DNA from 4 places in the Streptomyces sp. NPDC088387 genome. Region 3 is predicted to be linked to each of the others. Evidence: riboswitches for the same ligand, from Rfam matches in the RefSeq annotation. Region 3 holds a riboswitch; each other region holds the start of a gene.

Region 1 (4,973 bases), on a different contig from region 3:
CTGATCGTCGTGGGCGCCGGACAGTCCGCCCTGGAGACGGCCGTGCTCGCGGCGGAGGCCGGCGCCGACGTACGGGTGGTGGCCCGCGGCCGCGGCTCCGTCGCCTTCGGGGCGCCCCCGTGGCGGCAGCCCGGGCTGCGCCCGCGGTCGCCGTTCGGCCGGGCCTGGTCGCTGTACGCGCTCACCTACTACCCGCACCCCTACCGCCGTCTCCCGGCCGGGCTGCGCCACCACCTCGTACGCCGGGTCCTCGGCCCGCTCGGCGCGTGGTGGCTGCGCGAGCGGTTCGAGGGCCGGGTCCGGGTCAGCGAGGTCGCGGGCGTGGAGCGCGCCGAACCGGACGGCGGCCGCACGGCGCTGACGGTCCGTACCCACGAGGGCCGGCCGGAGCGACTGACCGCGGACCATGTCGTCGCCGCCACCGGATACCGCGTGGACCTCGCCGCGATGGACTTCCTCGGCCCGGAGCTGCGCACCCGTCTGGAGGTCAGCCGCGGCACCCCGCGACTCGGCGCGGGCTTCCGCTCCTCCGTCCCGGGCCTGTACTTCACCGGCCTGCCCGCGGCCTCCTCCTACGGTCCGGTGATGCGGTTCGTCTGCGGTACGGAGTTCGCCTCGCCGCGCCTTGCGGACCATCTCGCGGCGGCCCACGGCTGACCCGGCCCACCCGGGGCGCACCCGGTTCGGGCGCCGACACCCACCCCCGGGCGTTCGCATACCCCACGTGGGAGTGAAAACCGGATCCGTTTTCAACGCGCGCTCACGGCGCCCCGCGGGCCGACGCGGGGCCCGTCCGGGCAAAGGGCCGAATGGTACAGGGGAGTTGGCTGGTGCGGACGGGACGCGGGGGAACCCGGCCGACGTCCGGTTCGCACCGGGTCGGTGCCGCGCGATGTCCGTATTCTCTGATCATGGCCGCACCCACCGCATATGCCGCGCGCACCACGTACGCACTTGTCGCCACCGACCTGGACGGGACCCTGCTGCGCGGCGACGACACCTTCTCCGACCGCTCGTTGGCCGCGCTCGCCCGGTCGGCACGGGCCGGGGCCCGGCATCTCGTGGTCACCGGCCGGCCCGCGCCCCGGGTCCGCCCGCTCCTCGCCGAGCTGGGCAGCACCGGCCTCGCGGTGTGCGGACAGGGCGCGCAGCTGTACGACGCCGGCCGGGACCGCCTGCTCTGGTCGGTCACCCTGGACCGGGAGTTGGCCGAGACCGCGATCGGCAAGATCGAGGCGGAGGTCGGCCAGGTGTACGCGGCGGTCGACCAGGACGGGGTGCACGGGCTGACGCTGATCGAGCCCGGCTATCTGATGCCGCACCCGACCCTGCCCGCGGTGCGGGTCGGGTGGCGCGACGAACTGTGGGCCGAGCCGATCAGCAAGGTGCTGCTGCGCCATCCTTCGCTGTCCGACGACGAGCTGGCGTCGGTGGCCCGCTCGGTGGTCGGTTCGCTCGCCACGGTCACCATGTCGGGCCCGGGGACGGTCGAACTCCAGCCATGCGGGGTGACCAAGGCGACCGGTCTCGCGCTGGCGGCCCGGCGGCTCGGTGTGCGGGCCGAGGACACCATCGCGTTCGGGGACATGCCCAACGACATCCCGATGTTCGACTGGGCGGCGCACGGGGTGGCGATGGCCAACGCGCACCCCGAACTCAAGGCGGTGGCCGACGAGGTCACGACGTCGAACGAGGACGACGGCATCGCCGTCGTCCTCGAACGACTCTTTCCCTGAGAACGGCTCTTTCCCCGAAGGGAATTCACCCCTCACGGCCCCAACAAAGCAGTCGCGTACAAAACAGTCGCGTTCCTTTACGGGCCCCAACCCGCAAAGCAATGCGCTCGGTCAGTAGGCGCCGAAGACGTTGTCGATGGAGCCGTACCGGGCGGCCGCGTAGTTGCAGGCGGCGACGATGTTCGCGACCGGGTCGTACGGGTCGTACAGGGTGCCGGGCACGTGGTACGCGGCGAAGGTCGGGTCGATCACCTGGAGCAGGCCCTTGGAGGGCGTGCCCGCGAGGGCGTTGGAGTCCCAGTTGTTGACGGCAGACGGGTTGCCGGAGGACTCGCGCATCACGTTGCGGTAGATGCCGTCGTAGGTGCCCGGGATGCCGTTCTGCGCCATGACGGAGAGCGACTCGCGGATCCAGCCGTCGAGGTTGTTCGGGTACGCGGTGACCGCCTTGGTGGCGGTCGGGGTGGCCGCGGACGCGCTGGTGGCGCCGATGACCGGCAGCGCGAGCACGGCCGCGCCGGTGCCGGCGACGGCGAGCGTGCGGGTGAGGCGGCGCATGGAGGTGAAGCGGTGCAATGCGGACATGGGGATGGATTCCTCTCCGACGCCTGCGAGGTGAGCTGTCGGGTTCGGGCGGGGAGGTGCCCGGCCGGGCCCTTGCGGGCACGGCTTCACCCCGAGCCGTTCCGGCGCGTCCTTCGACGTCCGGCCCGGCGACTTACCTGGGTCCCCCACTCCTGCCGTGGATCTTTGTCGGTGGTGTGGGCGGCGGCAGGATTAGGCGTCCGCCCGACAGCGCTGGAACGTATGCGAAGCCCATGTCCGAAACAAGTAGCGGATTCACATATAGCGGCTTGTGATCTTCTTTCCGGGTGTTTGCCGCGCATGATCCTTTGCTGCTGGAAAGGGTCAACTCGCGGACCCGCAAAGGTGAATCGGCGCGGGTCTGTGAAATTCCTGTGCGCATGCGTCAGTGAGTCATGTCACGCACGATCGCAAGAGTGGTAAATCGGGCAATGAGCCCAAGTCCCTATCAACCAGCCGTCCGTGGAATCCGCTTCTCCCAGGTGCGATGGAAGACCACGTCGTCGCCCTCGGTGCAAATCACCTCATTGGAGGTCAAAAACTCCCCCTCCTCGCACCGGATCTCCGACCGCGTCCGGACCGTCGTGTCCCAGGCGAGTTCGGGCCGGTGGAGGCGGACCGTCCAGTCGGAGCGGGTCCGCGCGGACAGCGCGTCGCCCTCGGTGACCGTGTACGTCTCCAGCGCGTCCTCGGTGAACTCCAGCCCGTCGGGATAGACGCGGGTCCCGCCGTACCGGGGGTCGACCTCCAGCCGCCACTCGCCCTTGGCCACGTCCCGCACCACCAGCCGCTCGGGACGCGGCTCGTCCAGCGTGACGGGGGAGGAGACACCGAGCGGAGCCGATTGCTCGGGCTCCTCGAAACCGATCCCCTGGTCGGGTGCCGGCGCGCGGACCGGCAGTTCCAGGGCGCTGCCCGCCGGGTCCAGCGTGAAGCCGGCCTCGGAGCCGGGCTGCGGCCAGATCCACGGCCAGTACGCCGAGGAGACGGCCAGCCGGACGCGGTGCCCGGCCGGGAAGGCGTGCCCGATGCCGTTCAGCTCGAACGACACCTCCTCGGTCGCGCCCGGTGTCCACGGCACAGCCCGGTCCCGGCCCTCGCGCGCCGACAGGTTCAGCACGCCCCGGGTCACCAGGGTCGAGGAGCCGTCCGGGGCGACGTCGCAGAGCCGGGCGACCACCTGTCCGCGCGGCACCTCGCAGCGCAGCCGCAGCCGTACGCGCGGCCGTCCCAGCACCCAGGTCTCCTCGCCCAGCGGGAACTCGAAGCAGACCGACCGCGCGTCCTCCTCGCGCTGGTCCGGCGGCAGGTCGGCGTCGTTCCCGAAGGGGAAGAAGCGGCCCGCGTCGACGCCGGTGTGCATCGGGGACCGCACCGGCAGGGGGGCGCCCTGGAGGGCGTAGGTGACGGGGGTGACGGCGGGGGAGGGCCAGGCGGGCTCGCCGACCCAGCGGCCCGGCAGGGTGTCGTAGACCGTGGCCGGCGGGTGCGAGTCGCTGACGTAGGCGCGCAGCAGGGGCTCGGGGAGGTCGCCCTCGCCCTTCAGCCAGTGGTCCCACCAGCGCAGGGTCTCCTGGAGGAAGCCGATCGCCGGGCCCGGCGGCAGGCCGCGGTCGGGGTACTGGTGCGACCAGGGGCCGATCAGTCCGCGCACCCGGTCGGCCGGGAGGTGTTCGACGAGCCGCAGCACGGTGTCGCGGTACGGGTCGTGCCAGCCGCCGACGGCGAGCACCGCGGCCTTGATCGCCCCGTAGTCCTCGCAGACGCTGCCGTGCCGCCAGTAGTCGTCGCGCGTCTGGTGGCCGAGCCAGGTGTGCAGCAGGGGTTGCACCGCCTCCAGGCGGTTCAGCCACATCTCCCGCCAGGCCTCGCCGGCGTACCGCGGGTCCGGCGGGCGCGACACGAAGGTGAGCATGGTGGCCGCCCATGCGTGCATGTCCACCGCGAGGACGGAACCACCCATGTAGTGCACGTCGTTGTCATAGCGGTCGTCGGTCGAGCAGACCGTGACGATCGCCTTGAGCGGCTCGGGCGCGAGGGCCGCGATCTGGAGGGAGTTGAACCCGCCCCAGGAGATGCCGAACATACCGACCTTGCCGTCGCACCAGGGCTGCGCCGCCAGCCAGTTGACCACCTCGACGCCGTCGGCCAGCTCCGTCGCCGAGTACTCGTCGCCGGGCAGGCCCTCGCTGTTGCCGTGCCCGCGCACGTCGACGCGGACGGAGGCGTAGCCGTGGCCCGCGTACCAGGGGTGGCGCTGGAAGTCGCGCGGCGCCGTCCAGTCGGTGAGCCGGTAGGGGAGGTACTCCAGGAGCGCGGGTACGGGCTCGTTGGTCAGCGGGCGCCACACGCGCGCGTAGAGCAGGGTCCCGTCCGCGAGCGGGATGCGGACGTCGTCGTGGGTCGTCTCGTGGGGGAAGGACGTACGGATGTGCATGACGGGGACCCCAGTGGTTCGGTCGGCTCGGTCGGCGGCTTCAGTGGACGGGGTGCATCGTGCGGCGCAGCCAGGGCGCCGCGGCGATCACGGCGAGTCCGGCGGCGACCGCGATCGCGCCGTTGACGCCGAAGTAGGCGGGCTTGGAGACGTCGTCGTAGAGCTTCACGGTCTGGGCCTGGACACCGTTGGCGAGCGCCAGGGACAGGAACCAC
Region 2 (4,973 bases), on a different contig from region 3:
CGAACTGCACGCCGAGCTCGAACGGGAGCTGGCCGGCTTCTGCGGCTTCGAGGCGGCACTCGTCTTCTCCTCCGGCTACGCGGCCAACCTCGCCGCGGTCACCGCACTGGCCCCGCACGGCTCGCTGATCGTCTCCGACGCGGGCAACCACGCCTCCCTGATCGACGGCTGCCGGCTGGCCCGCGGCACCACCCAGGTCGTCCCGCACGCCGACCCCGACGCCGTGCGCAAGGCGCTCCGCACGCACGAGGGGCCGGCGGTCGTGGTGTCCGACACGGTGTTCTCGGTCGACGGCGACGCCGCCCCGCTGCCCGCCCTCGCCGCCGCGTGCCGCGAGCACGGGGCCGGACTCGTGGTGGACGACGCGCACGGGCTCGGTGTGCTCGGCGAGGGCGGCCGGGGCGCGGCACACGCGGCGGGGCTCGCGGGCGCGCCGGACGTGGTCGTGACGGCCACCCTGTCGAAGTCACTGGGCAGCCAGGGCGGTGTGGTCCTCGGGCCCGCCAAGGTCGTCGACCACCTGGTCAACGCGGCGCGGACCTTCATCTTCGACACCGGGCTCGCCCCCGCGGCTGCGGGCGCGGCTCTCGCGGCCCTGCGGCTGCTGCGCCGCGAGCCGGAGCGGGCCGGGCGGGCGCGAGGTGTGGCGGCGGAACTGCACACGCGGCTGACGGCCGAGGGCCTGGAGGCGGTACGTCCCGACGCGGCGGTCGTCTCCGTGCGTGCGCCGTCCCCGGAGGGGGCCGTGCGGTGGGCCGCCGAGTGCCGCGCCGCCGGGCTGGCCGTGGGCTGTTTCCGCCCGCCGTCCGTGCCCGACGGGGTCTCGCGGCTGCGGCTGACGGCCCGCGCGGACCTCTCCGAGGAACGGGTCGAACATGCTGTCCGGGTCATCTGCGAGACGCGACCATGAGTCGGCGAACCACGGCAGTGTGTCGCTCGAACGTGTGACGCGGCCGGTCGGCCGGATCACACGCGGCCCGGAGCTGATCGAAAGTGATCGGTCGGATGGTGCTCGGTCAGGGTCTGAGTACGGGGTCTGAGTGAGGGGTCTGGGAGCGGGTCCGAGTGGTGGCTTGCCCGGATCAGCGGAACGCGGCCGTGAACCCCGCCCAGCTCTCGGGGGAGAAGAGCAGCGCGGGTCCGGCCGGATCCTTGGAGTCACGCACGGCGAGCAGTCCGGCCCAGGGGCCGCGGCGCGGCCGCGCCGTCTCGACGCAGTTGTTCGCGCCCGTGCTGTAGCTGCTGCGCAGCCATGGCACGCCGTGCAGTCGGTCACTGGAAGGTACGTGTCGAGGCAGTGCAGTCATGGTGCCTCCTTCATGCGCCGTCACCTATCCCGGCGATGTAATCCAACGAGTCCTCGGGTGAAAGGGCGTGGATCCGAAGGGTGTTGAAGGCCTCGCTGTAGGCCTCCAGGTCTTCTTTCCGTTCGAGATAGAGGCTACTCGTCAAGTGGTCGAGAACAACCACGTCCAGATCAGAAGTGCTCGGAAATGAGAAGATAACGAAAGGGCCGGTGACGCCGATATGCGCCCCGGCGGCGAACGGCAGCACTTGCAGCCGCACTTGGGGCAGCCTGGCCGCCTCCGTGAGCCGTTCCAGCTGCCGGGCCATCACGTCGGGCCCGCCCACCTCCCGCCGCAGCACGGCCTCGTCCAGGACGGCGTTCAGCTCCAGCGGCGGCCTCGCGAGCAGCACGTCCTGCCGGGCGAGACGCACCTCCACCAGCGCGTCGACCCGCTGCTCGTCGAGCCCCTCGACGGCGGCCCGGGTGACCGCGCGGGCGTAGTCGGGCGTCTGGAGCAGCCCCGGCACCACCGAGGTCTCCAGTGTGCGCATCGTCCTGGCCTGCGACTCCAGGCTGATGAAGTCCCGGTAGGTCGGCGGCAGCACACCCCGGTAGGCGTGCCACCAGTGGTGCCGGCCGAGGTCCTCGGAGCCCGCGAGGGCGAGGAGCAGTTCCCGCAGTTCGGGTTCCTCGACGCCGTAGGCGTCCAGGAGTAACCGCACATCGGCCGGTTTCACACCGCTCGCGCCGGTCTCGATCCGGCTGACCTTGGACTGGTGCCAGCCGACCAGAGCGGCCGCCTCGCCACTGGTGAGGCCCACGCGGGCGCGCAGGGCACGCAGTTCGGCGCCCAGTTTCCGGCGGCGCACCGCGGGACCGTGCTGCATGGGGTACTCCTTACTCCTTCCGAGCCGCCCAAATACGCTCTGCCGTCGCAGAGTTCACCGCTTCGAGCGACAGATATATGCATATCTTGGTGGATCGCCACCGTGACAGGCCCGCTAATGGCAGTCTGGCGGCGTAGCACCAGTCCGGGACCGTACTCGAACCATCCGCTCCGTGTCGGACTGCGGTCCCGTGGGAAAGGGACGACGTCGCCATGGCAGATCATCTCGAAGCATCCGTCACTCTGCCGAGCGATCCCGCTTCGGTCTCCACGGCCCGCGGCTACGTGGTCGACACCCTGGCGGAATGGGGGTTGCCGCCGAACACGGAACTGGCGGACACCATCCGGCTGATCGTCTCCGAACTCACCACCAACGCCGTACAGCACACCCTCGGGCAGTCACCCACCTTCACGGTGGACCTGTCGCTGGAGCGTGACGAACAGTTGCGCATCGGGGTGACGGACAGTCATCCCCGGTTTCCGAAGCGGCTGCCGGCGGCGGTCCAGCAGGACAACGGCCGCGGTCTGGTGATCATCCGCTGGCTGGCCGCGGAGTGCGGCGGAAAGCTGAGCGTCCGGCCCACCCGGGAGGGCGGCAAGACCGTCGCCATCGAACTGCCGTGGACGGTGCCGGCGAGACCGGTGACCGCCGCGGGACAGCAGGAGCCGTAGAGACGCGTCCGAGTGGCGCACGGCCGCCGGCCGCGCCGGCTGAGCCCGGCGCGGCCGGTGCGGGCAGCACAGCCCGCCCGAAGGGCGGTGACGGCGCGTCAGGGCGCCGTCACCGCCTCCTCGGAGCTACTTCACGCGCCCGTACCAGACACTCTTGGTCCAGATCTTCTGTAGACGGACAACGTCTCCGGTCTTCGGCGAGTGCCAGATCTTCCCCTTACCGGCGTAGATCCCCACGTGGTACACGCTGGAGCCGGAGTGGAAGAACACCAGGTCGCCGGCCTTGCGGCTCTTGGCGGAGATGTGCTTCGTCTTGTTGTACTGCTGGGAAGCCGTACGCGGCAGCTTCTTGCCTGCCTTCTTGAACGAGTACAGCGTCAGACCCGAGCAGTCGAAACGGCGCGGTCCGGTGGCCCCGTACTTGTACGGGGACCCCTTCTTCGAAGCCGCGACCTGGAGCGCCTTCGTTGCCGGCGTGGCTGCCGAGGCCTCTGAGGAGAATCCCGGAACCACGACGGAGCCGCTCACGGCCACCAACGTGAGGGCCGAGGCCGTACCGGCCCGAGCCATGAGCGACGGGACACGATTGAGCGCGGTCATGCGCAACCCTTCGTCAGCCGCCTGTGAAGGATGACCTGTCGGATTCGGGCTGGCGAAGTAGCCCGGCCGCCCGAAGGCGGCTTCACCCCAAGGACTGCTCGAAGCCAACTGCGCGCTCCGGCGGCCCGTCGTGCCTGGGTCCTCCACTCCTGCCGATCCACTCCTGTCGACCGGTCATCCGGGAGGCGGCAGGACTCGGCGTCCGCCCGGACCGCCCCGCCGCGGTGGCGGGGTCTTGTCGTCAGTCAGGGATCTTCACCTACTTGTGTCCGAAAATCCCAACGGAACCGGGGATTTGTGTTGTTACTCACCACTCACCCGTTCGGGTGGACATCTCTATGTTCGAACGCGCGTCAACGTCCTGATGACCCCTCGGACCAGCGGCGGAGTCCCCAGTTCCGCCATGGCGGGATGGGCCTTGCGCAACCGTGCGGGTTCCGCGCAACGACCTGCGAATACGCCGAACGGGGGTACGCCTTTTGGTCCGTTTGAAACCGGCCGCGGACGGACCGGGAAAGCCGGTGAGTATGCGGATTCAGGTGCCGTCGCGTCAACTCTCGGAGCGCGGCGGAAGGGTGACGCGCGCCGTCCGGCGCTCGCCGTCCAGCACGGTCAGCGCCCGCGCGAGCGTCGGCGCGTGCAGCGCGGTCTCGCCCCGGCGGTGCATCAGCGCGAGCGCGTCGCGCAGCTCGGTGGCACGGGCCACCAGTGCCTGCGCGGCCCGCAACCCGCTGTAGGTGTCGGTGTTCTGCGCCGGATTGACCCGGCCGAGCAGATCGACGACGTCCAGGTAGCGGTCGATCAACTCGCCCTCGGCGCGGGTCAGTGCGGGCAGCGGGGGGTCTTCCGGTCGCAGCATCGGCGGTCACCTCGCGTCGGGCGTCGGGCCTGTGGTCTTGCGGCTGGAGACGATCCGGTCCACCAGGCCGTACTCCAGAGCCTGTTGCGCGGTCAGCACCTTGTCACGCTCGATGTCCGCGCTCACTTGTACCTGTGCCCGCCCCGTGTGCCGTACGAGCATCTCCTCCAGGCGGGTGCGTACGCGCGCCAACTCCGCGGCCCGGATGGTGAGATCACTGGTCTGCCCGTGGACCGGCTCCGGCAGCGACGGCTGGTGGATCACCATCCGCGCGCCCGGCAGCGCCAGCCGCTTCCCGGGTGTGCCCGCCGCCAGCAGCACCGACGCCATGGATCCGGCCTGCCCGAGGCAGATCGTCTCCACGTCGCAGCCGACGTACTGGATGGTGTCGTAGATCGCCGCCATCGCGCTGAACGAGCCGCCGGGGGAGTTGATGTAGAGCGAGATGTCGCTGTCCGGGTCCTGGTACTCGAGGTGCATGAACTGGGCCATGACGTCGTTCGCCGCGGTGTCGTCGACCGGCGTGCCCAGAAAGACGATCCGCTCCTCCAGCAGCTTCCCGTACGGATCGAGCGTCCGGTGCCCGTGGCTGGTGCGCTCGGTGAACTCGGGCAGGACGTAACGGGCGGACGGCTGATCCATGGTCAACGCCTCCTTGCGGCGGAGCA
Region 3 (4,973 bases):
GCGCCAGCAGCCGCCGTACCGAGCGGGCCTCTGCGCGCTGCTCCCGCGCGTGCTGCACGGCCATGGAGCGGTCGGTGGGTTCGAGGCCGAACTCCAGGCGTACGACACCGTCCTCGAAGCTGCGCTTCTGGGTGTACCCGGCATCCGTGAACACCTTGATCATCTTGGAGTTGGCGGGCAGCACCTCGGCGGCGAACCGGCGGATGCCCCGCTCGCGCGCGACGGCGGCGATGTGCTCCAGAAGGGCGGAGGCGACACCGCGTCCCTGGTGGGCGTCCTGGACGAGGAAGGCGACCTCGGCCTCGTCGGAGGGGCCGGTCGCGGGCAGGCCGCCGGCCCCGATCCGGTCGTAGCGTACGGTGGCGATGAACTCGCCGCCGATGGTGGCCGCGAGTCCCACCCGGTCCACGAAGTCGTGGTGTGTGAAGTGGTGGACGTCCTTGGCGGACAGTCGTGGGTACGGCGCGAAGAAGCGGTAGTACTTCGACTCGTCCGAGACCTGCTCGTAGAAGCTGACCAGGCGGTCGGCGTCATCAACAGTGATGGGCCTGACGCGGGCGGTGCCCCCGTCGCGCAGCACCACGTCCGCCTCCCAGTGGGCGGGGTACTCGTGCCGGTCCGGCCGGTCCGCGGACGTCTGCATGGGCCCCAGAGTACGGCTCGCGTACGACAACGGCGCGAGGCAGTCTGTGGGGAACCGCGGGCGGGCACAAGGACGGAAGCCGGGCCGAGGCCGCGGTCCGACGACACTCCCGGACAGGGCGAACACCCGCTCCGGGCACACGTCCCGATATGGGACACTGGTCTAGACAACCCTGAACACCGAAGGGCAGCAACACATGGCTGAGCGCCGCGTCAACGTCGGCTGGGCCGAGGGTCTCCACGCCCGCCCCGCCTCCATCTTCGTCCGGGCCACCACGGCCACAGGCGTCCCCGTGACGATCGCCAAGGCCGACGGCAGCCCCGTCAACGCGGCCTCCATGCTGGCCGTGCTCGGCCTGGGCGCCAAGGGCGGCGAGGAGATCGTGCTGGCCTCCGACGCCGAGGGCGCGGACGCGGCCCTCGACCGTCTGGCCAAGCTGGTCGCGGAGGGTCTTGAGGAGCTCCCCGAGACCGTCTGACAGATCTCTCCGGCGGAAATGAAGCCGCGTCGCCCACCGGCGGCGCGGCTTCGCCGTTTCCTCGCCGGGCCCGCCCGATTTCATGGCGGGCACATCGCGATAAAGAGCGGAGAACTTCCGCACCGAACCGGAAAATGGCAGCCGGAATTCACGGCCACCAAATATCCCCACTCTTTGTATACGGCGCCTTTGTTAAAGCCGCTGGCCCGACATGTTTACGGGATGTTGCGAAGTCCTCACACGGTCGGCGGCGCCGCCCCCGTGGAAGCGCAGGCGGTGCGCGGCCGTGGCGCGCTCGGTGTGCTGTGCGGTGACGGCACGCGCGCGTTCGCTGTCGCCGCGCACCACGGCGTCCACGATGGCGCCGTGCTCGGCCCAGGAGTCCGCGGGCGCGAGCGGCGCCTCGACCGCGTACATCCACGCGATCTTGTGCCGCAGCTGGGTCAGCATGGAGATCAGGGCGGGGCTGCCGGAGGCCTGGGCGAGGGTCTCGTGGAACCAGCTGCCCAGGGAGCGCAGGTCGTCGCTGTTGCCTCTCCTGGCCCGCTCCTGGCCGAGCCGGACCAGACCGCGCAGCACCTTCAGATGCGCCTCGGTGCGCCGCTGGGCGGCCCGCGCGGCGCCGAGCGGCTCCAGCAGCATCCGCATCTCCAGCAGGTCGGCGGCCTCCTGCTCGGTGGGTTCCGCCACGCACGCGCCCGCGTGCCGCCGGGTCACCACGAAGCCCTCGGCCTCCAGTGTGCGCAGTGCCTCCCGGACGGGGACGCGCGAGACGCCGTAGCGGCGGGCGAGGACTTCTTCGGTGAGTCGGCCGCCGCGCTCGTAGACACCGGCGACGATGTCGTCCCGGATCGCGGTGCACACCGAGTGCGCCGGAATTCGCATGACCGACCTCCGCCTTAATCCCCGTGAAACGTCGACGATGGACGCGTGTTCCGTGACTCTATTGCAATGCGCGTGAATATCCGACGGGAGACCGGAATCCAGGGATATTTTTTGGACAGACAACGCGCGGAAACGACGAAAGCCCCGGCGGGGCAGCCGGGGCCTGTCGTCGGTACGGCGGTGTACCGCGCGGGAGCGTCAGAGGCTCACGCCGTGCGAGCGGAGGTAGCCGACCGGATCGATGTCCGAGCCGTACTCCTGGGTGGTGCGGGCCTCGAAGTGCAGGTGCGGGCCGGTCACGTTGCCGGTGGCACCGGACAGGGCGATCTGCTGGCCGGGGGTGACCGTCTGGCCGACCGACACGCCGATGGACGACAGGTGGCCGTACTGGGTGTACGTGCCGTCGTTCATCTTGATGACGACCTGATTGCCGTACGAGCCGCCCCAGCCGGCCTCGACGACCGTGCCGGAGCCGACCGCGTGGACGGACGTGCCGCTCGCGGCGTGGAAGTCGACGCCGGTGTGGCTGCCGGAGGACCACAGGGAGCCGCCGGCCTGGTAGCCGGTGGAGACGTACGAGCCGGTGATCGGCGTGACGTAGGTGTTGAGGCGCTTGCGCTCGGCCTCGCGGGCGGCGCGCTCCTCGGCCTCGCGTTCCTTCTTGGCGAGTGCTTCGGCCCGCTTCTTGGCGGCCTCTTCGGCGCGCTTCTTGGCGAGCGCCTCGGCCTTCTTCCGCGCCGCCTCTTCGGCGGCCTGCTTCTGGGCGGCGGCCTGTGCGTCGATCTGTGCAGCGACCGAGTCGCCGATGCTGATGACCGGCAGCAGTCCGGTCTCCTCGACGGCCGGCTCGGCGGCGAGCGCCGGAGCTGCCAGGGAGCCGATGACGCCGGTGGTGGTGAGGGCCGCGACACCCGCCGCGCGGGCGGTGGTGCGCTGTATTCGGCTGGGACGACCGGTACGCCGGTGCTTCCCGGTGGCGCGCGTGAACGCCATGGAGTGGCTGGTCCTTTCCTTCCTTCTCGCCTACCGGGTTAGCTGACGGGTTCGGAGCAGGAAGGTCTCCTACGGGCCCCCACGCTGCGCGCGGGCGTCCGATTCACCCCAGGGACTACGTGTGGGTCCCCGGCTCCCCAGGCTCGCGCCTGCGGGGACTCGGCGATGGCTGTCCGGTGCCACGGATGCGGCGCGGTGCCCGACGGACAGCCCGGACGACGCTAAAGGGGACATCTTTCAATCCCCAAACCGATCAGGGCGTTTGTAGCGCATGCCACAGGTCAGACACACAGCCTCTCCCGCAATTCCGACATAAAGGGGCCCTGGTGACACAGCGGTCACCAGGGCCCCTCCACGCGCGTGCCGCTACTCGGCCGTCACCACGGTGACCTCGCCGATGCCGAGGGCCTCCACGGGCGCCTTGATCTGCGCGGCGTCGCCGACCAGGACGGTCACGATCCGGTCCACCGGGAAGGCGTTGACGACGGCCGCGGTGGCCTCGACGGTGCCGGTCGCGGCGAGCTGCTGGTAGAGCGTGGCCTGGAAGTCGTCGGGCAGGTGCTGCTCGACCTGGTCCGCCAGGGTGCTCGCGACGGCCGCCGCCGTCTCGTACTTGAGCGGCGCCACACCGACGAGGTTCTGCACGGCGACGTCGCGCTCCGCGTCGGTGAGCCCCTCCGCGGCGAGCGTGCGCAGGACCTTCCACAGGTCGTCCAGGGCCGGTCCCGTGTTCGGCGTGTCGACGGAGCCGCTGATGGCGAGCATCGCGGCACCGCTGCCGTCGGGCGCGGACCTGAGGACCTGCCCGAACGCGCGCACGCCGTAGGTGTAGCCCTTCTCCTCGCGCAGCACCCGGTCCAGGCGGGACGTGAGGGTGCCGCCCAGGCAGTACGTGCCGAGCACCTGGGCCGGCCACACGCGCGCGTGCCGGTCGGATCCGACGCGGCCGAGGAGCAGCTGGGTCTGGACGGCGCCGGGCCGGTCCACGATGACGACCCGGCCGGTGTCGTCGGCGGTGACCGGCGGCACGGGCCGAGGCGCGGCCGAGGAGCCGGTCCACTCGCCGAGCGTGTCGGCCAGCAGGGCGTCCAGGTCGACGTCGGTCAGGTCGCCGACGACCACCACGGTGCCGGTCGCGGGACGCACGTGCTTCTCGTAGAAGGCCCGTACGGCGCCGGAGTCGATGCCCGAGACGGTCTCCTCGGTGCCCTGGCGCGGGCGCGACATGCGCGCGGTCGCAGGGAACAGCTCCTTGGAGAGCTCCTTCGCGGCGCGCCGCGAGGGGTTGGCCAGCTCGTGCGGGATCTCGTCGAGGCGGTTGCGCACCAGCCGCTCGACCTCGCTGTCGGCGAACGCGGGCGCCCTGAGGGCGTCGGCGAGCAGTCCGAGGGCCTTCGGCAGCCGGGAGACCGGGACTTCGAGGCTGAGGCGTACACCGGGGTGGTCGGCGTGCGAGTCCAGGGTGGCGCCGCAGCGCTCCAGCTCGGCGGCGAACTCCTCGGCGGAGTGCTTGTCGGTGCCCTCGGAGAACGCGCGGGCCATGATCGTGGCCACACCGTCCAGGCCCGCGGGTTCGGCCTCCAGCGGCGCGTCGAGGAGCACCTCGACGGCGACGACCTGCTGGCCGGGGCGGTGACAACGCAGCACCGTCAGGCCGTTGTCGAGCGTGCCGCGCGTGGGCGCGGGGAACGCCCAGGGGCGGGCCTCGCCGGCCTGCGGCTGGGGGTGGAAGTCCATCTGGGCGAGCTCGGTCACTTGGCCGCCTCCTCGTTCTCGTCGCCGGCGGCTTCCGCGCCTTCGGTGTCCTCTGCTTCCGGGGCCGTGGGCTCGTAGACGAGCACCGCGCGGTTGTCGGGCCGCAGGCGCGCTTTGGCGACCTCCTGGACCTCCTCGGCGGTCACCTCCAGGACCCGCTGGACGGCGGTCAGGGCGAGCTGCGGGTCGCCGAACAGGACGGCGTACCGGCACAGTTCG
Region 4 (4,973 bases), on a different contig from region 3:
CCGGTCAGCCGGGAGCGTCGGGCCTGGCGGCGGGTCTGCGAGCGGTAGACGCGCTCGGCGGTCTGCTCGCCGAGGATCCGCAGCCTGGTGGCCGTGGAGAACCGGTCCCGCTCCTTCAGGGCCATGCCCCCGCCTCCCGTTCACACGCGCGTACGTCCCCGCACACGGTACGGGACCGGGTACGGGGACGTACGTACGACGCTTCGTACTGCGCGGCTACGGCGCCGTGGTTCAGCCCTTGCTGTGTCTACTGGTCCGCAAAGCGGAACCGCGGGAACGCGCTGCGCCCGGCGTACACCGCCGCGTCGTCGAGGATCTCCTCGATGCGCAGCAGCTGGTTGTACTTGGCGACGCGCTCGGAGCGGGCCGGGGCGCCGGTCTTGATCTGGCCGCAGTTGGTGGCGACGGCGAGGTCGGCGATGGTGACGTCCTCGGTCTCGCCGGAGCGGTGGGACATCATGCACTTGAAGCCGTTGCGCTGGGCCAGCTCGACGGCGTCCAGGGTCTCGGTGAGCGAGCCGATCTGGTTGACCTTGACGAGCAGCGCGTTGGCGGCGCCGTCGTCGATGCCGCGGGCCAGGCGCTCGGGGTTGGTCACGAACAGGTCGTCGCCGACGATCTGGACCTTGTCGCCGAGACGGTCGGTGAGGACCTTCCAGCCGGCCCAGTCGTCCTCGAACAGCGGGTCCTCGACGGAGACGAGCGGGTAGGCGGCGACCAGCTCCTCGTAGTACTCCGTCATCTCGGCGGCGGAGCGCTCCTTGCCCTCGAAGAGGTACTTGCCGTCCTTGTAGAACTCGGAGGCGGCGACGTCGAGCGCGAGGGCGATCTGCTCGCCGGGCACGTAACCGGCTTCCTTGATCGCTTCGAGGATGAGGTCGAGGGCCTCGCGGTTGGAGCCGAGGTTGGGGGCGAAGCCGCCCTCGTCGCCGAGGCCGGTGGACAGGCCCTTGCTCTTCAGCACCTTCTTGAGGGTGTGGTAGACCTCGGTGCCCCAGCGCAGCGCCTCGGAGAAGGACTCCGCGCCGATCGGCGCGATCATGAACTCCTGGATGTCCACGTTGGAGTCGGCGTGCGAGCCGCCGTTCAGGATGTTCATCATCGGAACGGGCAGCAGGTGCGCGTTCGGACCGCCGAGGTAGCGGAAGAGCGGCAGGTCGCTGGCCTCGGAGGCGGCGTGCGCGACGGCGAGCGAGACGCCGAGGATGGCGTTGGCGCCGAGCGAGCCCTTGTTGTCGGTGGCGTCCAGGTCGAACATCGCCTGGTCGATCAGGCGCTGCTCGGTGGCGTCGTAGCCGACGAGCTCCGGGCCGATCTGCTCGATGACGGCCAGGACGGCCTTCTCGACACCCTTGCCCTGGTAGCGGTTGGGGTCACCGTCGCGGAGCTCGATGGCTTCGAAGGCACCCGTGGAGGCGCCGGACGGAACGGCGGCACGACCCGTGCTGCCGTCGTCGAGGCCGACCTCGACCTCGACCGTGGGGTTGCCTCGGGAGTCCAGGATTTCCCGGGCTACGACGACGTCGATGGACGGCACGAGCATCTCCTTCGTGGATGTGACGCGGTGGGGCAGGACCGCAGCGGCTCTGCGAGACGAGCCTAACCGGCTTGGTGCGTTCGGCCAGCCGGTCGACCATCCCGCGGACAGAACCGATCGTAAAATGTTTCCGAACGAAACAAAGACGGGTGTCCAAGCCGTGGCGTACGGCCGGCCACGGTGGTGTGCGAAGGCATAGAAAAGCCCCGTCCCGGTGCGTACGGGGGAACGCGCACCGGGACGGGGAACCCGCGAGGGACGGGGGGACCCGCACGGGAGCCTCTGAGAGGAAGCACCTCAAGCATGGGGGGAGAGGCTGTGGGGGGACTGGGGCTCGGCTGTGCGCGAGCCGTGGGTCACTTCAGGTGCAGCTGCTGACCCGGGAAGATGACGTCGGCGTCGTCGACGATGTCCTTGTTCAGGTCGAACAGCTTCGCCCAGCCGCCCTTGACGTCGTGCTCGGCGGCGATGGCGCTGAGCGAGTCGCCCTTGACGACCTTGTACTCGCCGTCGCCCTTCTTGACCTTGGCGCCGGTCGGCGTCGTGACGGTCTCCTTCTTCGGGGCGGCGGGGCGCTCCTGCGAACGCGACGCGCTCTGCTCCTCCGAGGAACGGTCCGTGCCGCTCTGCGACTCGGTGGAGGGCTGGCTCGGGGTGGTCGAGCCACCGCCGTTGTAGGCGGCGTTGGACAGGCCGACGCCGCAGACCGGCCAGGCGCCCTTGCCCTGGCCCGCGAGGACCTTCTCGGCGATCTCGATCTGCTGGGCCTTGCTGGCCTGGTAGGCGGCGGCCGCGTACTTCGTACCGCCGTAGGCGGCCCAGGTCGACGGGGAGAACTGCACGCCGCCGGAGTAACCGTTGCCGGTGTTGATGGACCAGTCACCGCCGGACTCGCACTGGGCGACGGCGTCCCACTCGGACGCGGTGGCGGCGGAGGCGCTGCCGGCCGCCATCAGCGGGGCGGCGACGGCGGCACCGGTGACACCGGCGAGCGCGACGACACGGGTGGCCTTGGACGGGCGGCGGTGCTTGCCCTTGCCGGAAAACAGCATGGTTGATCCCCTCACCGACGCCTGCGAGGTGAGCTGTCGGGTTCGGGCCGGTTGAGTTGCCCGGCCGTGTCTCGTACGAGGCTTTCGTCCCGTACGGCACGGCTACACCCCAAGCCGGTTCCGACATCGAGTCACCTCGACCGCCGGGCCCGGCACTTACCTGTGGGTCCCCCGCTCCTGCCTACGGCGCTTGACGCGACGACTGTTCCCGGACGACCACCGGCAGGATTCGGCGTGGCGGTTGTCGGGGCTCACTGCTGCGAGCGGTGTTGACCGTAGACACGCGATTCGCCGAATTTCAAAGACGATCAGGGCTTCTGAGACTCATCCCACACTTTCACCAAACCGGACATTCAGCGCGAAGTGTGACGCGAACTCCCGTTGCCTTTCGTCCGGTTAGGCCCCGAGTTCCAGGGTCTGACCGGGGACGATGCGGTTCGGGTCGGTACCGATCGACTCCTCGTTCTCCGCGTAGAGCTTGCGCCATCCGCCGTCGAAGCCAAGGGAGTCGGCGATGGAGCAGAGAGTGTCACCGTTGCGGACGGTGTAGGAGCTGTCGAGCGGGTCGCGTGCGTCGCCGCTGCCGCGCGAGGCGTGACGGCCGGAGGAGCCCGCGGAGGCGTCCGGGGAGATGACCGTACGGTCCCCCACGGCGTCCTCGTCGGCGCTGTTGCCACGATGGCGGCCCGTGCCGGAGAGCGAGCCGGTGTCGACCAGGTACGAAGAGCCGACTTCCTGCGGGAAGTTGTCCGATTCATCGCCGTTTGCCCCGGAGGGGTCGCCGGCCGGGTCGGCGGCGGGGTCGCTCGGCGAGACCGGGGTGGCCGAATCGTCCGTTCCGTCCGGCTCACCCGAGGGGTCGGTGTCGCCCGAAGCGTCACCGGAGGGCGAAGTGGACGAATCGGACGGCGAGTCCGAGCCGTCGGAGGAATCGGGCGACTGGGACGGGTCGGACGATCCGGTGGAGTCGGAGGAGCCGGAGGAATCGGTCCGGCCGTCGGTCGAGCCGTCGGAACCGTCCGTGTTGTTCGAACTGTCCGAATCGTTCGACCCATTCAGGCCATTCGAGCCGCTGGAGTCGTTCGCGTCGGACTCGCTGGAGGAGCCGGACGTCGCGTCGCCCCCCACGCCGGTGTCGACGTCGGCCGGCTTGGAGTCCTGCGTGAGTCCGTGGACCAGGCCGCAGACGGACCACGCGCCGACCCCCTGGTCGGCGAGGATCCGCTCGGCCACGGCTATCTGCTGCGAACGGCTGGCCTGGTCGGCACTGGCCGCGTAGTCCAGACCGCCGTAGCTCTCCCAGTCCTGCTGGGTCACTTGCAGACCGCCGTAACGGCCGTTGCCCTCGTCCGCGCTCCACGCGCCGCCGCTCTCGCACTCCGCGACGGCGTCCCATGTGGTACCGCTCGCCGCGCTCGCGCCGGCGGCGCCGAGGAGCGGGATGGCGATGGCCGAGCCGGTCACGCCGGCCGCCACGAGGAGCGCCGGAGCCTGACGGGGGCGACGGTGGCGGCCGTTCCCGGGGAGCATGCGGTGACCTTTCGCGAGACAGCGGTGACCCGCGCGGCGCCTGGTGTTCGACGTCGCACTGATGGGTGAAAGTAGCGGCAGTCGATCACTTGTCACAAGTTAATGCCGCGTAGATCACGTGAAGATCACAGACGTGAGGTGATGTCATCTTTTTGATGACTGTATGTCAGGAGGTACGGGGGTGAGGTGACTGTCTGTGCGTCAGGGCGCCCGGGGTGCCGGCCGGGTCCGACGGTGGGCGTCCCGCCCGGGTTTCAGGGACGCTCGGGGGTGAACTCGACCGGCAGGGTGCGCAGTCCGCGCATGATGAGGCCACCGCGCCAGCGGAGTTCGGCCGGGTCGGCCGCCAGGCGCAGGTCCGGAAGACGGCTGAAAAGCGTGGCGAGCGCGGTCTGTCCCTCCAGCCGGGCGAGCGGGGCACCGAGGCAGTAGTGGATGCCGTGCCCGTAACCGAGGTGTTGGTTGTCACGACGGGAGAGGTCGAGGATGTCCGGGTCGGCGAACCGCTCCGGGTCGCGGTCGGCCGCCGCCAGCACCACCAGAACCGGATCCCCGGCCGCGATGTCCTGTCCGCCCAGACTCAGCGGCTCGGTGGCGAACCGCCACGTCGCCAGCTCCACCGGCCCGTCAAAGCGGAGCAGTTCCTCGACACCGGTCTCCAGCAGGCCGGTGTCCCCCTCGTCCAGGGCCCGTTGGAAGCGGCCGCGCTGCTCGTTGTGGGTCAGCAGCGCGTACGTGCCGTTTCCGATCAGGTTCACCGTCGTCTCGAACCCGGCGAACAGCAGGATGAACGCCATCGCCGCCGCCTCGTTCTCCGTGAGGTGCTCACCGTGGTCGGAGGCGCGGATGAGCCC

The links. Region 3 has a riboswitch for cyclic di-AMP ahead of ACIQAC_RS16940 (M23 family metallopeptidase). Riboswitches for the same ligand answer to the same signal wherever they lie in the genome.
Region 1: linked by a shared signal. The riboswitch ahead of ACIQAC_RS13940 (transglycosylase SLT domain-containing protein) and the one ahead of ACIQAC_RS16940 (M23 family metallopeptidase) in region 3 are both predicted to bind cyclic di-AMP.
Region 2: linked by a shared signal. The riboswitch ahead of ACIQAC_RS33290 (C40 family peptidase) and the one ahead of ACIQAC_RS16940 (M23 family metallopeptidase) in region 3 are both predicted to bind cyclic di-AMP.
Region 4: linked by a shared signal. The riboswitch ahead of ACIQAC_RS36220 (transglycosylase family protein) and the one ahead of ACIQAC_RS16940 (M23 family metallopeptidase) in region 3 are both predicted to bind cyclic di-AMP.

What each region holds. Positions count from the first base shown of each region.
Region 1 is NZ_JBIVNC010000004.1:535,207-540,179, reverse strand. It holds gene ACIQAC_RS13950 (FAD-dependent oxidoreductase) at 1-657, shown strand, start outside; gene ACIQAC_RS13945 (HAD family hydrolase) at 912-1,736, shown strand; gene ACIQAC_RS13940 (transglycosylase SLT domain-containing protein) at 1,848-2,321, opposite strand; cyclic di-AMP (ydaO/yuaA leader) riboswitch at 2,327-2,462, opposite strand; gene ACIQAC_RS13935 (CocE/NonD family hydrolase) at 2,770-4,758, opposite strand; gene ACIQAC_RS13930 (peptide MFS transporter) at 4,799-4,973, opposite strand, start outside.
Region 2 is NZ_JBIVNC010000016.1:79,758-84,730, reverse strand. It holds gene ACIQAC_RS33310 (8-amino-7-oxononanoate synthase) at 1-910, shown strand, start outside; gene ACIQAC_RS33305 (DUF397 domain-containing protein) at 1,083-1,307, opposite strand; gene ACIQAC_RS33300 (helix-turn-helix domain-containing protein) at 1,318-2,175, opposite strand; gene ACIQAC_RS33295 (ATP-binding protein) at 2,388-2,846, shown strand; gene ACIQAC_RS33290 (C40 family peptidase) at 2,973-3,446, opposite strand; cyclic di-AMP (ydaO/yuaA leader) riboswitch at 3,450-3,657, opposite strand; gene ACIQAC_RS33285 (hypothetical protein) at 3,997-4,305, opposite strand; gene ACIQAC_RS33280 (ATP-dependent Clp protease proteolytic subunit) at 4,312-4,947, opposite strand.
Region 3 is NZ_JBIVNC010000005.1:510,355-515,327, forward strand. It holds gene ACIQAC_RS16925 (GNAT family N-acetyltransferase) at 1-643, opposite strand, end outside; gene ACIQAC_RS16930 (HPr family phosphocarrier protein) at 840-1,121, shown strand; gene ACIQAC_RS16935 (GntR family transcriptional regulator) at 1,314-2,006, opposite strand; gene ACIQAC_RS16940 (M23 family metallopeptidase) at 2,205-2,999, opposite strand; cyclic di-AMP (ydaO/yuaA leader) riboswitch at 3,013-3,174, opposite strand; gene ACIQAC_RS16945 (M16 family metallopeptidase) at 3,366-4,754, opposite strand; gene ACIQAC_RS16950 (M16 family metallopeptidase) at 4,751-4,973, opposite strand, start outside.
Region 4 is NZ_JBIVNC010000019.1:105,039-110,011, forward strand. It holds gene ACIQAC_RS36210 (septum formation initiator family protein) at 1-125, opposite strand, end outside; gene eno (phosphopyruvate hydratase) at 248-1,543, opposite strand; gene ACIQAC_RS36220 (transglycosylase family protein) at 1,894-2,589, opposite strand; cyclic di-AMP (ydaO/yuaA leader) riboswitch at 2,593-2,788, opposite strand; gene ACIQAC_RS36225 (transglycosylase family protein) at 2,986-4,119, opposite strand; gene ACIQAC_RS36230 (cytochrome P450) at 4,374-4,973, opposite strand, start outside.